One region of the Candidatus Photobacterium acropomis genome, then DNA from elsewhere that is predicted to be linked to it. Evidence: riboswitches for the same ligand, from Rfam matches in the RefSeq annotation. Region 1 holds a riboswitch; each other region holds the start of a gene.
The links. Region 1 has a riboswitch for thiamine pyrophosphate ahead of thiD (bifunctional hydroxymethylpyrimidine kinase/phosphomethylpyrimidine kinase). Riboswitches for the same ligand answer to the same signal wherever they lie in the genome.
Positions count from the first base shown of each region.

Region 2: another riboswitch for thiamine pyrophosphate. It lies ahead of thiC (phosphomethylpyrimidine synthase ThiC); the one in region 1 lies ahead of thiD (bifunctional hydroxymethylpyrimidine kinase/phosphomethylpyrimidine kinase).
Region 3: another riboswitch for thiamine pyrophosphate. It lies ahead of thiB (thiamine ABC transporter substrate binding subunit); the one in region 1 lies ahead of thiD (bifunctional hydroxymethylpyrimidine kinase/phosphomethylpyrimidine kinase).

Region 1 is NZ_CP131608.1:1,360,400-1,364,689, forward strand. It holds gene Q7657_RS06170 (TonB-dependent receptor plug domain-containing protein) at 1-1,488, opposite strand, end outside; TPP riboswitch at 1,898-1,999, shown strand; gene thiD (bifunctional hydroxymethylpyrimidine kinase/phosphomethylpyrimidine kinase) at 2,080-2,931, shown strand; gene Q7657_RS06180 (beta-N-acetylhexosaminidase) at 3,304-4,290, shown strand, end outside.
Region 2 is NZ_CP131609.1:387,787-392,076, reverse strand. It holds rRNA gene Q7657_RS08450 (23S ribosomal RNA) at 1-150, shown strand, start outside; rRNA gene rrf (5S ribosomal RNA) at 236-351, shown strand; tRNA gene Q7657_RS08440 (tRNA-Asp) at 457-533, shown strand; gene crcB (fluoride efflux transporter CrcB) at 749-1,132, opposite strand; gene Q7657_RS08430 (universal stress protein) at 1,338-1,760, shown strand; TPP riboswitch at 1,885-1,982, shown strand; gene thiC (phosphomethylpyrimidine synthase ThiC) at 2,102-4,024, shown strand; gene thiE (thiamine phosphate synthase) at 4,025-4,290, shown strand, end outside.
Region 3 is NZ_CP131609.1:73,604-77,893, reverse strand. It holds gene thiP (thiamine/thiamine pyrophosphate ABC transporter permease ThiP) at 1-433, opposite strand, end outside; gene thiB (thiamine ABC transporter substrate binding subunit) at 476-1,498, opposite strand; TPP riboswitch at 1,585-1,697, opposite strand; gene leuD (3-isopropylmalate dehydratase small subunit) at 1,961-2,563, opposite strand; gene leuC (3-isopropylmalate dehydratase large subunit) at 2,579-4,012, opposite strand; gene leuB (3-isopropylmalate dehydrogenase) at 4,026-4,290, opposite strand, start outside.

The DNA.
Region 1 (4,290 bases):
GTCTAGATCTTCATTGCCAGCGGTATAATTCATCGCAGGATAAATACCCACACACGATGGGTGCTGAGATAAATCACAATTGGGAATAGCAGCTATCGCATTACCTAAAACAAACATATCTGTTGTTGAGTCAACTGCAGATGGCGTCACTACGGCACGACCTATTCCCGTCCATAATTGATGATCATCCGTTGCTTTATAATGCAGTCTTAATTGAGGTTCTACTTCAGTTGTATGATTACGAGTGAAATGCTCAACTTTAACCCCAAGGCTTGATGTGACTTTATCTGTCAGTTGCGTTTCTAACTGCGAGAACACATTGTAGATCTGCTCTCTCTGCACATGATCTGATGTTATGCGCTGATAAGGCTGCATATCAGTATAATAATCGTGCTTAGCCGTTGGAATTTTTAAGCGAGTAAAACGCGCACCAATACCTAGAGTTAATTCATTTTGTTCGTTCAATTTAGTGATCATTAATACATCACCATTCACCGTACTGTATTTACCATTCGCTGTTGGCTCTGTACGTGAATTAGTATCTGCCCATAATGACCCCTTATATTGAGTATCACCCACCCTCTTACCAAAATTAAGACTCGAATAAACGCCACGAGAATAATCTGTTAATAGTGAAGGATTCGCTACTATCGCTGTATTAGGATACAAAGGATGAACAGGCTTATCCAAAATATCATAGGTATACCAACTAAAATGCTCTGACTTAGTATGGTAACCACCTAATTGGAAAGTTAAGAACTGATCTTCTTCAATATAATCGGTACGAAACGCAACATTATAATTATTCCACTCATCATCATTAAATGAGTAATAATCAGATTGAACACCTTTTACTGATAATCTTGCTGTTGTGAAATCATTTAATTGAAAACCATAACGGTAGTCTGCTTCTTTATAGTTATATTGACCATGCGCTATTTCTAAAAACTGACCTAAGGTTTCATTACTATTTTTAGTAATGACATTGATAACACCATTAGTCGCATTCCCCCCCCACATCGTGCCAGCAGAACCGCGTAAGATCTCAATACGATCAATATCATCTAAAATCGTATCAATGGTATGCCAAAAAGTACCTGACATGAGAGGGCTAAAGACGCTGCGTCCATCCACCATCACTAGCAATTTATTAAACAGCGTTTCATTTAAACCGCGCAGAGAAACCTGCCAATTAAATTCACTGATCTTGGTTACTTGTACTCCGGGTGCTAATGCGAGAGCTTCGGCAATAGAGCGTACGCCACTACGGCGAATTTGTTCATTGGTGATCACATATAACGCAGCGGGTACTTCATTAAGCGACTGCTCTTTTTTAGCTGCCGTTGTGACTGTCACGTTCTGAGTTGTTAACTCATCTAAATCCATCGACATCAAACTATCGATTTCTGATGAAGCTGAAGAAACGCTATAAAATGAAAATAAGAATGCTGGTAAAAAATACGATAGCGAATGTAAGTTTTTATTCATAATTATTATATAAGGTAAAAGTCTCCATTAAATTCTATCAAAGTAATTATGGTTATTAATAATAAGGTAATTTATCTTCACACTAAAAATAAATTCCAATAAAGAATAACTCACAACGTGATTTGTTTATTAAATTAACAATTTTAATATCGAATAAGATTAAATAATAATTATATTCCATTAAGAAATATTTATACTCATCTACAACCATAATTATTAATATTTGGTTACACATTTAATTCCAAATAAAGATAATATTTTTCTTAACTAAATGTAAATTATTAGACAAGGTTAACAACTAAATAGCTTTTTCGTTACGTCAACTACAAATAAATCAAATTTATTAACTGACTCAGTATCACAAATTAGTGCTAACAGAAGTCAGCTAGTCACATTTTTGGTACTATATAGCCCTTAGTCGGGGAGCCTTGTGCTGAGATCACACCTATTGTGGAACCCGTATTTACTTGAACCAGTTAGTACTGGCGTAAGGAACTAAAATCAATTGCTGTTCAGTTGATGCTTAAAAGGTAAGTAATCATACCTGCTTTTTAGGTAAGCACTTCTTACGCTTTATTATAGAGATATGCTATGTCAGTCACTTTCAATAAAGCTACAACGCCCATCGTTTTAACCATTGCCGGATCAGATAGCGGTGGTGGAGCAGGTATCCAAGCGGATATCAAAGCTATATCTGCTACCGGTGGGTATGCGTGTTCTGTGATTACCGCTATCACAGCACAAAATACCCTTGGGGTTTCTGCTGTGCACCCTATCCCCTTGTCGATTATTGAAAAACAGTTAGATGCTGTATTTAGTGATTTAAACATTGTTGCAGTGAAAATTGGTATGCTTGCTGATAGCGATATCATTGAGCTTGTCGCGGCGAAAATTCGCCAATATCAGCCAAAGTTTTTAGTAGTCGATCCTGTGATGATTGCCACCAGCGGCGATCCTTTATTAAAACAAACAGCCATAAAAACCCTTAAAACAGTGCTACTGCCGCTTGCTGATATCATTACTCCAAACCTGCCAGAAGCTGCCGCATTAACACAATTAGATACGCCCAATACCCAAGAGGGCATGTTAGCAATGATAAATACACTACGTTTACTTGGTGCAAAAGCGACTTTGCTTAAAGGTGGACACCTTGAACACACAAATGAAAGTAATGATGTACTTATCCTGCCGCAAGAGATAGAAATCTTCTCTGCACCACGAATTCAAAGCAGTAATACCCACGGCACAGGTTGTACCTTATCATCAGCTATCGCCTCTTATCTTGCTCAAGGTTATTCTCTTATGTCTGCGGTACAACTGGCAAAGCACTATATTACCGCTGCGATTCAACATGCAGATAAACTCAATATCGGACATGGGCATGGTCCTGTTGATCATTTCTTTGCGCTACATGCTGATACAGCAAATAATCACGGCTCTTAAACTGTTATAGCAATCAAATATCCCTCATATATCAATACGATAAATGAGGGATAGCCACATGAACGAACATCACAACAACAATGTAACTCAGTTACTCTTTGTCATTTTTCGTCAAATATTTTTCATTCTTCAGCACTGATCACACTTATCTTGTAAGTTAGCAATTTTACGCTTTCAACTTTGTCATTTTTGTTTCTTTATCTATAACATAAATACAACAAAAACATGATATTCCATGATCTAGCACAGAATGATTAAGACTTATGGCTAAGATAAAGCTCTTATTTTTAACCTAATTTTCAGGATATTTACCTCCAAGCGACTAAATTAACTCAAAAAGTTATCCATGCTCACCATCGCTTAGAGAAAAATATGAATTTAAAACCTTTAGCATTCAGCATTGCCTTACTATGTTCGGTTCCTACTATGGCAGCAAAACCTAATACAGATCTTCAGTTAATGCCTTACCCTCAGCAAGTGTCATTAACCAATAGCGCCCCTTTAGTGATTGATCGTCATTTCAATGCCCAATTAACGGGCTTCACTTCACCACGATTAACCTCATTGGTTGAACGCTTAAATCACCGCATTGAAAGACAAACAGGGCTTTTTCTCACCACACCGATTCAAGCTAAAAACCAAACACCAACCCTCACGATTGATGTTAAAGCGCCTGCACCAACAAAAGTACAGCGCGCCAAAGAAGATGAAAGCTATCAGTTAGAAGTCACCAGTAAACAAGCAAAATTAACCGCTAATACGCCTTATGGGGCAATGCGTGGTATTGAAACCTTCTTGCAGTTGATTCAAGCAGATACCAATGGATTCAATATTCCAACCGTCACCATTGAAGATTCACCTCGCTTTCCTTGGCGTGGCGCATTAATTGATACGGCTCGTCACTTTATTCCTGTTGATGTCATTAAACGTCAACTTGATGGACTTGCATCAGCCAAACTCAATACTTTCCACTGGCACTTAACCGATGATCAAGGCTGGCGTTTAGAATCTGTTGCCTACCCTAACCTGCAAGAGAAAGGCTCAGACGGACATTTTTATACCCGAGAACAAATTAAAGATGTGGTGGCGTATGCCAATAGTCTTGGTATTCGAGTCATTCCTGAAGTGGATCTACCTGGTCATGCCAGCGCAATTGCCGCGGCTTATCCAAAATTAATGACCGAAGTAAAAGATTATCAAATAGAGCGTAAATGGGGTGTTCATAAACCATTACTGGATCCGACGAAACCTGAAGTCTATGAATTCATTAACACCTTAATTACGGAAGTTACCGAACTATTTCCTGACGAATATATTCATATTGGTGGTGATGAAGTTGATCCTGAGCAATGGAATAAC
Region 2 (4,290 bases), on a different contig from region 1:
CTAAGCGGGAAGCGAGCCTCAAGATGAGTCATCCCTAGACCTTTAAGGTCTCTAAAGGGTTGTTGAAGACTACAACGTTGATAGGTCGGGTGTGTAAGTGCTGTGAGGCATTGAGCTAACCGATACTAATTGCCCGTGAGGCTTAACCATACAACACCCAAGGGGTTTTATACGGACTCCAAGAACACTTGAACGTGTGTTTGAGAATCAGCTTTTCAAGATTGTACCGAATTTGCTTGGCGACCATAGCATTATGGACCCACCTGATCCCATGCCGAACTCAGTAGTGAAACGTAATAGCGCCGATGGTAGTGTGGGGTCTCCCCATGTGAGAGTAGGACATCGCCAGGCTTCCTATTCGTTTTCATCTTTTTAAGAAAAAGATGAAAGCAAAAAAGATAAGATGCTTGTTCTGAACGACAGGTATCGGATAAAACGAACGTTTTATCTCCGTGTGGAGCGGTAGTTCAGTTGGTTAGAATACCGGCCTGTCACGCCGGGGGTCGCGGGTTCGAGTCCCGTCCGCTCCGCCACTTATTAAGAAGCCTCGCTAGAAATAGCGGGGCTTTTTTGCATTTATCGATTTAGACTTTTCGATTGTCTATAAAGCATGATTAAGATGCAGTTTTTTGAGTTTGATATAAATGATGGTATGTCGTGCTATTGGGTAAATTGCTATTTAAGTTTACGTATCCTAGATGTAAGACATAAAAAACCGCCTAATAGGCGGTTTTTTTATGTCTGCTAGTTAGCTTTTCATCATGATTTGGTAACCAACATAACATGCGGCGATACTGACAATAACGTTAAGCAAAATGTTTAAACCAGCTTTAAAAAAATCGCCTTGCTGCATAAGTACTACGTTATCCATTGAGAATGTTGAGAACGTAGTTAATGCACCTAGGAAGCCCAAGCCGATGATTGGTCGCCATGGCGCAGCTTCAATCATTCCTTGATTCAGTGCTGACATCAATAGCCCCATGATCAGGGAGCCCAGCACGTTTACGGTTAAAGTACCGTATGGGAAGCCACGGCCAAATAGCATTACGCATAGCTCAGAAATTAGGTATCGTGAGCAGGCACCGAATGCACCACCAAGCGCGATGAATCCTAGTAATAAATATTGGCTCATTGGGATCTCGTTTATATTTTCAGGTAATGATAGAAAGCGGTCATGATAATCGCTAGTTAGAAAGGTGAGAACTCTCCAATATTGCAATCATTGATTCATTCGAATATTAATTCGTCAGCCACATCGTTAGTTGTATAGCTACATTTATAGCATCATAATCATAATTATTGAATTTGTAATGAGCCTTAGCTCAAGGAGGCTAGATATGTCGCTTTACCAAACTGTGTTATTAGCGGTTAACCCTGAAGATAAAAATGCGCATAAATTGATGGTAAAAGCTGGCGTTATTGCTGAGCAGAATCACGCTGATTTACATGTTGCTTATGTTGAACCAGGGATTGGCAACGTCAGCTTTATTGATGTTGAAGTTGAATTACAAGAAGAGCATGACGCTATTGCTAAAAAGCGTATGAAAGAGTTGTCTGAACTCATTGCAGCTTCTTCTTACAAGGTTAAAGCGATTCATACTGCAGATGGTGATGTAGCTAAACATATTGAAGCCTTAGCCAAGGAGCTTAATGCGAACCTTGTGATCACTGGGTATCACAAATCGACTTTCCACCTTTTTGGTGACTTAAGCGATTCTTTAGCGAATCACCTTAATTGTGATGTATTAATTTCACAATAATCTTGAGCAATATGCTGAATGTAATAAGAAGCCGTGTTGATACACGGCTTTTTGTTATCTGTCACTTTTCACATTTTTTCTCAGTATAAAGGTTGTTGCGCTTTTACAGCTTCTCTATACTCGTTGCTACTTGTCGGAGTGCCATATGGCTGAGACCGCATTGCGGGATCCGTTGAACCTGATCAGGCTAATACCTGCGAAGGGAACAAGAGAATGTCTTCTGCTACATATCTTCTAGGATCACTGTACGCATCTGCATAGTTGTACATAAAGTACACACCTCTTGTTTACGCCCATCCGCCAAGCATTTTCCCCTACATTGAAAAATCAAGGAAACTGCTATGTCGAATCGCAAGCAAGCGAGACTGGAAGCGAAACAATTTATTGAATCATTAACTGTTCAGCCATACCCAAATTCACAAAAAGTGTATGTGCAGGGAAGTCGACCTGATCTTCGTGTACCTATGCGTGAAATTACTCTTGCTGATAGTTTGGTTGGTGGCAGTAAAGAATCCCCTATTTTTGAACCAAACGAACCTGTACGTGTTTACGATACTTCGGGTTTTTATACCGATCCGGATAAGACGATTGATATCTACAGTGGTTTGCCTACTGTTCGCGAACAATGGATTTTAGATCGTGACGATACAGAGCTCCTTGACGGTTTAAGTTCTGATTATGCTAACGAACGCTTAGATGATAAGACGTTAGATGATTTACGCTTTGGTGAACGTGCACCGATCCGCTGTGCAAAAGCAGGTAAGTGCGTGACACAACTTCACTATGCGCGCCAAGGTATTATTACTCCTGAGATGGAATATATCGCGATCCGTGAAAATATGGGGCGTGCGAAATACCGTGATGAAGTCTTGAATCAGCAACATCCAGGCATTAGCTTTGGTGCCAACTTACCAAAAGAAATTACCCCTGAGTTTGTGCGTCAAGAAGTGGCTGAAGGTCGCGCAATTATTCCTGCCAATATTAACCATCCAGAAACTGAGCCAATGATCATTGGCCGAAACTTCCTTGTTAAAGTGAATGCCAACATTGGTAACTCGGCAGTGAGTTCATCAATTGAAGAAGAAGTTGAGAAGCTTGTTTGGTCGACCCGTTGGGGCGGCGATACGGTAATGGATTTATCAACAGGTCGAAATATTCACGAAACCCGTGAATGGATCATTCGTAACAGCCCTGTTCCGATTGGTACGGTACCTATGTATCAAGCTCTTGAAAAAGTGAATGGTGTGGCTGAGAACCTTAACTGGGAAGTATTCCGTGACACATTACTAGAGCAAGCTGAGCAAGGGGTGGATTACTTCACTATCCATGCTGGTGTACTGCTTCGTTATGTACCAATGACGGCAAAACGCGTAACAGGCATTGTATCGCGTGGCGGCTCTATTATGGCCAAGTGGTGCTTGGCACACCATAAAGAAAGTTTCCTCTACGAGCACTTCCGTGAGATCTGTGAGATTTGTGCGCAATACGATATTTCACTATCACTGGGTGATGGCCTGCGTCCGGGATCCGTCGCTGATGCGAATGATGAAGCGCAGTTTAGTGAGCTACGTACCTTAGGTGAGTTGACGAAGATTGCATGGGAATACGATGTTCAGGTCATGATTGAAGGCCCTGGACACGTACCAATGCATATGATCAAAGAAAACATGGAAGAGCAGCTTGAGCATTGTCATGAAGCGCCATTCTATACCTTAGGCCCTCTAACTACCGATATTGCACCAGGCTATGATCATATTACCTCGGGCATTGGTGCAGCGATGATCGGTTGGTATGGTTGTGCAATGCTTTGTTACGTGACACCTAAAGAGCATTTAGGCTTACCTAATAAAGAAGATGTAAAAGTTGGTCTTATTACTTATAAGCTATGTGCTCATGCGGCAGATTTAGCCAAAGGGCATCCCGGTGCGCAAGTACGTGATAATGCCTTATCAAAAGCACGTTTTGAGTTTCGTTGGGAAGACCAATTTAACCTTGGTTTAGATCCTGAAACGGCGCGTGCATATCACGACGAAACCCTACCTCAAGAGTCTGGCAAAATTGCCCATTTCTGCTCAATGTGTGGTCCTAAATTCTGCTCAATGAAGATCTCTCAAGAAGTACGTGATTATGCAAAAGATCTTGAACGATCTGATGAGCTAGCAATCAAGCTATTAGACGATCCGTTAGAGGGCATGCAGCAAAAAGCACAAGAATTCCGTGAGAAAGGTAGCGAGCTTTATCACCCTGCGAAAGAGGAGTGCTAAATGAGCACATTAAGCTTACCGAAGGCTTTATCGCCCTTGGTGATGCATATTGAGCCCTTATTAGCCGCAGCTGCTGACTATCAGTTAGGTGAGCAAGTCACGCTGATGCCATCAAGCCAAGCTTGGGTTGAGGTATCAACATCATCGAGCATTAAACGAGTGGGCTTTGAACAAGCCTGCTCCACTGAGCTGATAGATTATGAGATCCAAGATCAATGGGGCTCTATCGATGCGAAACTCTCATCGCTCAAAGCAGAAGTACTGAA
Region 3 (4,290 bases), on a different contig from region 1:
GGCTTTGCAGTAAAAAGCGTACAGTAAGCGGCAGGTTTAAAAACACATGTGCCAGTAAGATCCCACTTAAGCCGTAAATATTTAATGGTGGTAAGCCAAGTGCCGCTAAGCCGTGGCTGATGATGCCGCTTTTGCCATAAATCGACAGTAAACCAAAAACGGCCACTAAGACGGGCATAACCAATGTCATCGCAAAGAGGCGAAGGAGTAGGGCTTTGCCGATAAATTGACGACGAGAAAGGGCATAGGCGATGGGGATCGCAGGAATGATACTGAGTAGCGTTGAGAGGATCGCTTGATAGAAGCTAAACCCCGTTACATGACGCAGGTAGGGATCATGCCATAAGGTTGCCAGTTGCCAATCGCTAGCTTCACTGATTAAGGCATATAGCGCAGAAACGACAATGAAAATGATCAGCCCGGCACTGATCATACCGGGCAATAAGGTGATGCGTTTGTTCAAAGTCTTAAACCATTATTGAGTCAATGCTTGTTGCCACTCGCGGATCCAAGCTTTGCGGTGTGTTGCCACTTCATCGGCACTAAACTCAAGGGCTTTGCTTGGTACGGTGAGCTCATCAAATCCTTTTGGTAAGTTTTGTTTGGTTACTGGATACATCCAGTTATGGGTAGCGATTTGTGATTGGAACGCATCACTGACAATAAATTGTATGAACTCATCAGCCAGTTTTGGATGTGGGCTATTTTTCATCTTCGCTGCGACTTCCACTTGCATGTAGTGGCCTTCTTTAAAATCAGCCGCTTTGTACTGATGCTTGTTCTCAGCAATGATGTGATAAGCCGGTGATGTGGTGTATGACAGCACCATATCTGACTCGCCTTTTAAGAACATGTTATAAGCTTCTGACCAGCCTTTGGTTACAGTGACGGTGTGTTTTGCCAATTGCTGCCACATTTCCGGTGCTTTATCGCCATAGACAGACTTGATCCACAACATTAAACCTTGGCCTGGGGTTGAGGTGCGAGGATCTTGGTAGATCACACTAATGTTTTGATCTTTGATCAAGGCGTCAAGACTTGCTGGTGGATTTGGCAGTTTTGAACTGTCGTAGACAAAGGCAAAGTAGCCATAGTCATAAGGCACGAATGTATCGTCATTCCAGCCTTTGGGTAGTGTTAGCTTACTGGTATCAACGTTAGAGGTTGTTAGTAATCCAGTGTTTTTTGCTTCTGTCATCAGGTTATTATCAAGCCCTAATAGAATATCGGCTTTGCTGTTTTTACCTTCAAGACGCACACGATTTAAAATAGAGACGCCATCTTCTAGTGAAACAAAATTTACCTTGCAGCCATTACATTGCGCTTCAAATGCTTTCTTGATCACAGGGCCAGGGCCCCATTCAGATGCAAATGAGCTGTAGGTGTAGACGTTGAGAGTATTGTCGGCAGCAAAAGCAGTGCTTGCGATAAGTGACAATGAGATAAGTGGTAGAAGAGTGGTTGTTTTTTTCACTATGCGCTCCGGTATGTCCGACATCCTATGGACAAAAATAGAAAGAGAGAGCGGCACAGGTTTGAGAGCTGTCGCATCGTGCGGTGCAGCAGACTCGAGCATTTAGTTAAATGTTCGAGTATCTCAATTCCTACGCCAGCATTACCTGGTTCAGGTTCGATGGGTTCTGTATAAAGCAGTTATGCTTAACAATCTCAGCCAACAGGCTCCCCAATGAGAACAATGCATTGTACCTGTAACAGTAAATAAGTGATAGCGTCTGAATACACCACCTGCTGTAGACAAAGCGCATATTATTTAAAGCAATGACAGTATTAACATTCTCTCATCAAGGTGTTGTATTCCTTGATAATAGTAAGCAATCGTTTTTCTAAACGACTATAGAGTATTTGGTGACTAAAACCTGCTTTTATTGTTTATTTTGTTATTAGCGACAAAAAATAAACGCCCACAAAGGGCGTCTATGAAGTTTAAAATGATGAATGATTAAGCAAGGAAGCGAGGGATTTGGCTCTCAAAGCTGGCGATCTTATCTTCGTGTTGTAGCGTTAAGCCGATGTTGTCTAGACCATTAAGCAAACAGTGGCGACGGAATTCATCAATTTCGAATGAATAGGTTTTACCGTTAGCGGTGACGATCATCTTTTCGAGATCGACGTTGATCTCAGCACCTTCATTGGCTTCAACAAATTGGAACAGCTCATCGACTTCTTGCTCGGTTAGGCGAACAGGCACCATTTGGTTGTTGATCGAGTTACCGTAGAAAATGTCGGCAAAGCTTGGTGCGATCATTACTTGGATCCCGTAATCAGCCAGTGCCCATGGTGCGTGCTCACGAGATGAACCACAGCCAAAGTTTTCACGGGCAAGCAGAATACTAGCCCCTTGGTAACGTGGGGCATTCATTACAAAATCAGGATTTGCTTGCTCGCCAGTATCATCAAGAAAACGCCAGTCATGGAAAAGGTGTTTACCAAATCCAGTACGAGTGACTTTCTGTAAAAATTGTTTTGGAATAATCGCATCGGTATCGACGTTGGCAGCATCTAGCGGTACGACAAGCCCAGTGTGTTGTTTAAAACCAGTCATGTTCACATCCTTTTGTTACGCAGAAGCTGCGTCTAGTTGACGAATATCGACAAAGTGACCAGCACATGCCGCAGCGGCTGCCATCGCAGGACTTACTAGGTGAGTACGTCCATCACGGCCTTGGCGACCTTCGAAGTTACGGTTACTGGTTGAGGCACAACGTTCACCGGGACCTAAGCGATCGTTATTCATTGCCAAGCACATTGAGCACCCAGGTAGACGCCATTCAAAGCCGGCTTCAATAAAGATTTTATCTAGCCCTTCTTTTTCCGCTTGTGCTTTAACTTGCTCTGAACCTGGCACAACCAGAGCCTGAACATTAGGGGCAACTTTACGCCCTTTGGCAATCGCTGCTGCTGCACGCATATCTTCAATACGTGAGTTGGTACATGAACCGATAAATACCTTATCAACAGAAAAATCAGACAGTGCTTTACCTGCTTCTAGCCCCATGTAAGCGAGGGCTTTTTCCGCTGATGCTTTTTCTACTGGATCGTTAAAGCTTTCAGGTGTTGGAATTGGCTCGTCAACGGCAATCACTTGGCCAGGGTTAGTTCCCCATGTCACTTGTGGTTTAATATCTTTCGCATCAAGGGTGACGACTGCATCAAACTCAGCATCAGGATCCGATTTCAGTGATGTCCAGTATTCGACTGCTGCATCAAAGTCAGCGCCTTTCGGTGCAAATTCACGATCTTTAATATAATCAAACGTGGTTTGATCCGGTGCGATCAAACCGGCTTTTGCGCCCAGTTCAATTGCCATGTTACAGACGGTCATACGACCTTCCATCGTCAGATCGGTAATGGCTTCCCCACAGAACTCCACTACATAACCCGTACCGCCAGCGGCAGTGGTTTTACCGATGATCGCAAGGACGATATCTTTAGCGGTAATGCCTTCAGCAACTTTACCTTTTACTTCAATCTTCATGGTTTTGGCACGAGATTGTTTTAGGGTCTGAGTTGCTAGAACGTGCTCCACTTCAGAAGTACCAATACCAAAGGCTAGCGCGCCAAAGGCACCGTGAGTGGCGGTATGTGAGTCACCACAAACAATGGTCATACCCGGTAGCGTAATACCTAGCTCTGGGCCCATAACGTGCACAATGCCTTGATATTTATGATTTAGGTCGTACAGGGTAACACCAAATTCTTCACAGTTTTTGGCTAGCGTTTCCATTTGAATGCGTGCCATTTCACCCGAGGCATTAATGTCTTTAGTTTGAGTAGAGACATTGTGATCCATGGTGGCAAAGGTTTTTGATACTTGGCGTACTTTACGACCTTTTTCACGCAGACCATCAAAAGCCTGTGGTGATGTCACTTCATGCACTAAGTGGCGATCGATATACAGGATCGGGTTTTCGCCTTGTGCTGCAACGGCAACGTGGGCATCGTAAACTTTCTCGTAAAGCGTTTTAGGGGCGCTATTATTAGTGTTCGACATTGCTCATGCTCCCTTATGCTTGCTGAATGTATGCAGCGATCTTGTCGCCCATTTCAGAGGTGGTTAATGCAGGTTTATCACTGGCAAGATCGGCGGTGAGTTCACCAGCTTCCAATGCTTGTGATACAGCTTGCTCAATAGTGCGTGCAGCTTTTTCTTCGCCAAGGCTGTAACGTAGCATCAGTGCAGCTGATAGGATCTGTGCCACTGGGTTGGCGATATTCTTACCTGCAATATCAGGTGCAGAGCCGCCCGCTGGTTCGTACATGCCAAACTTG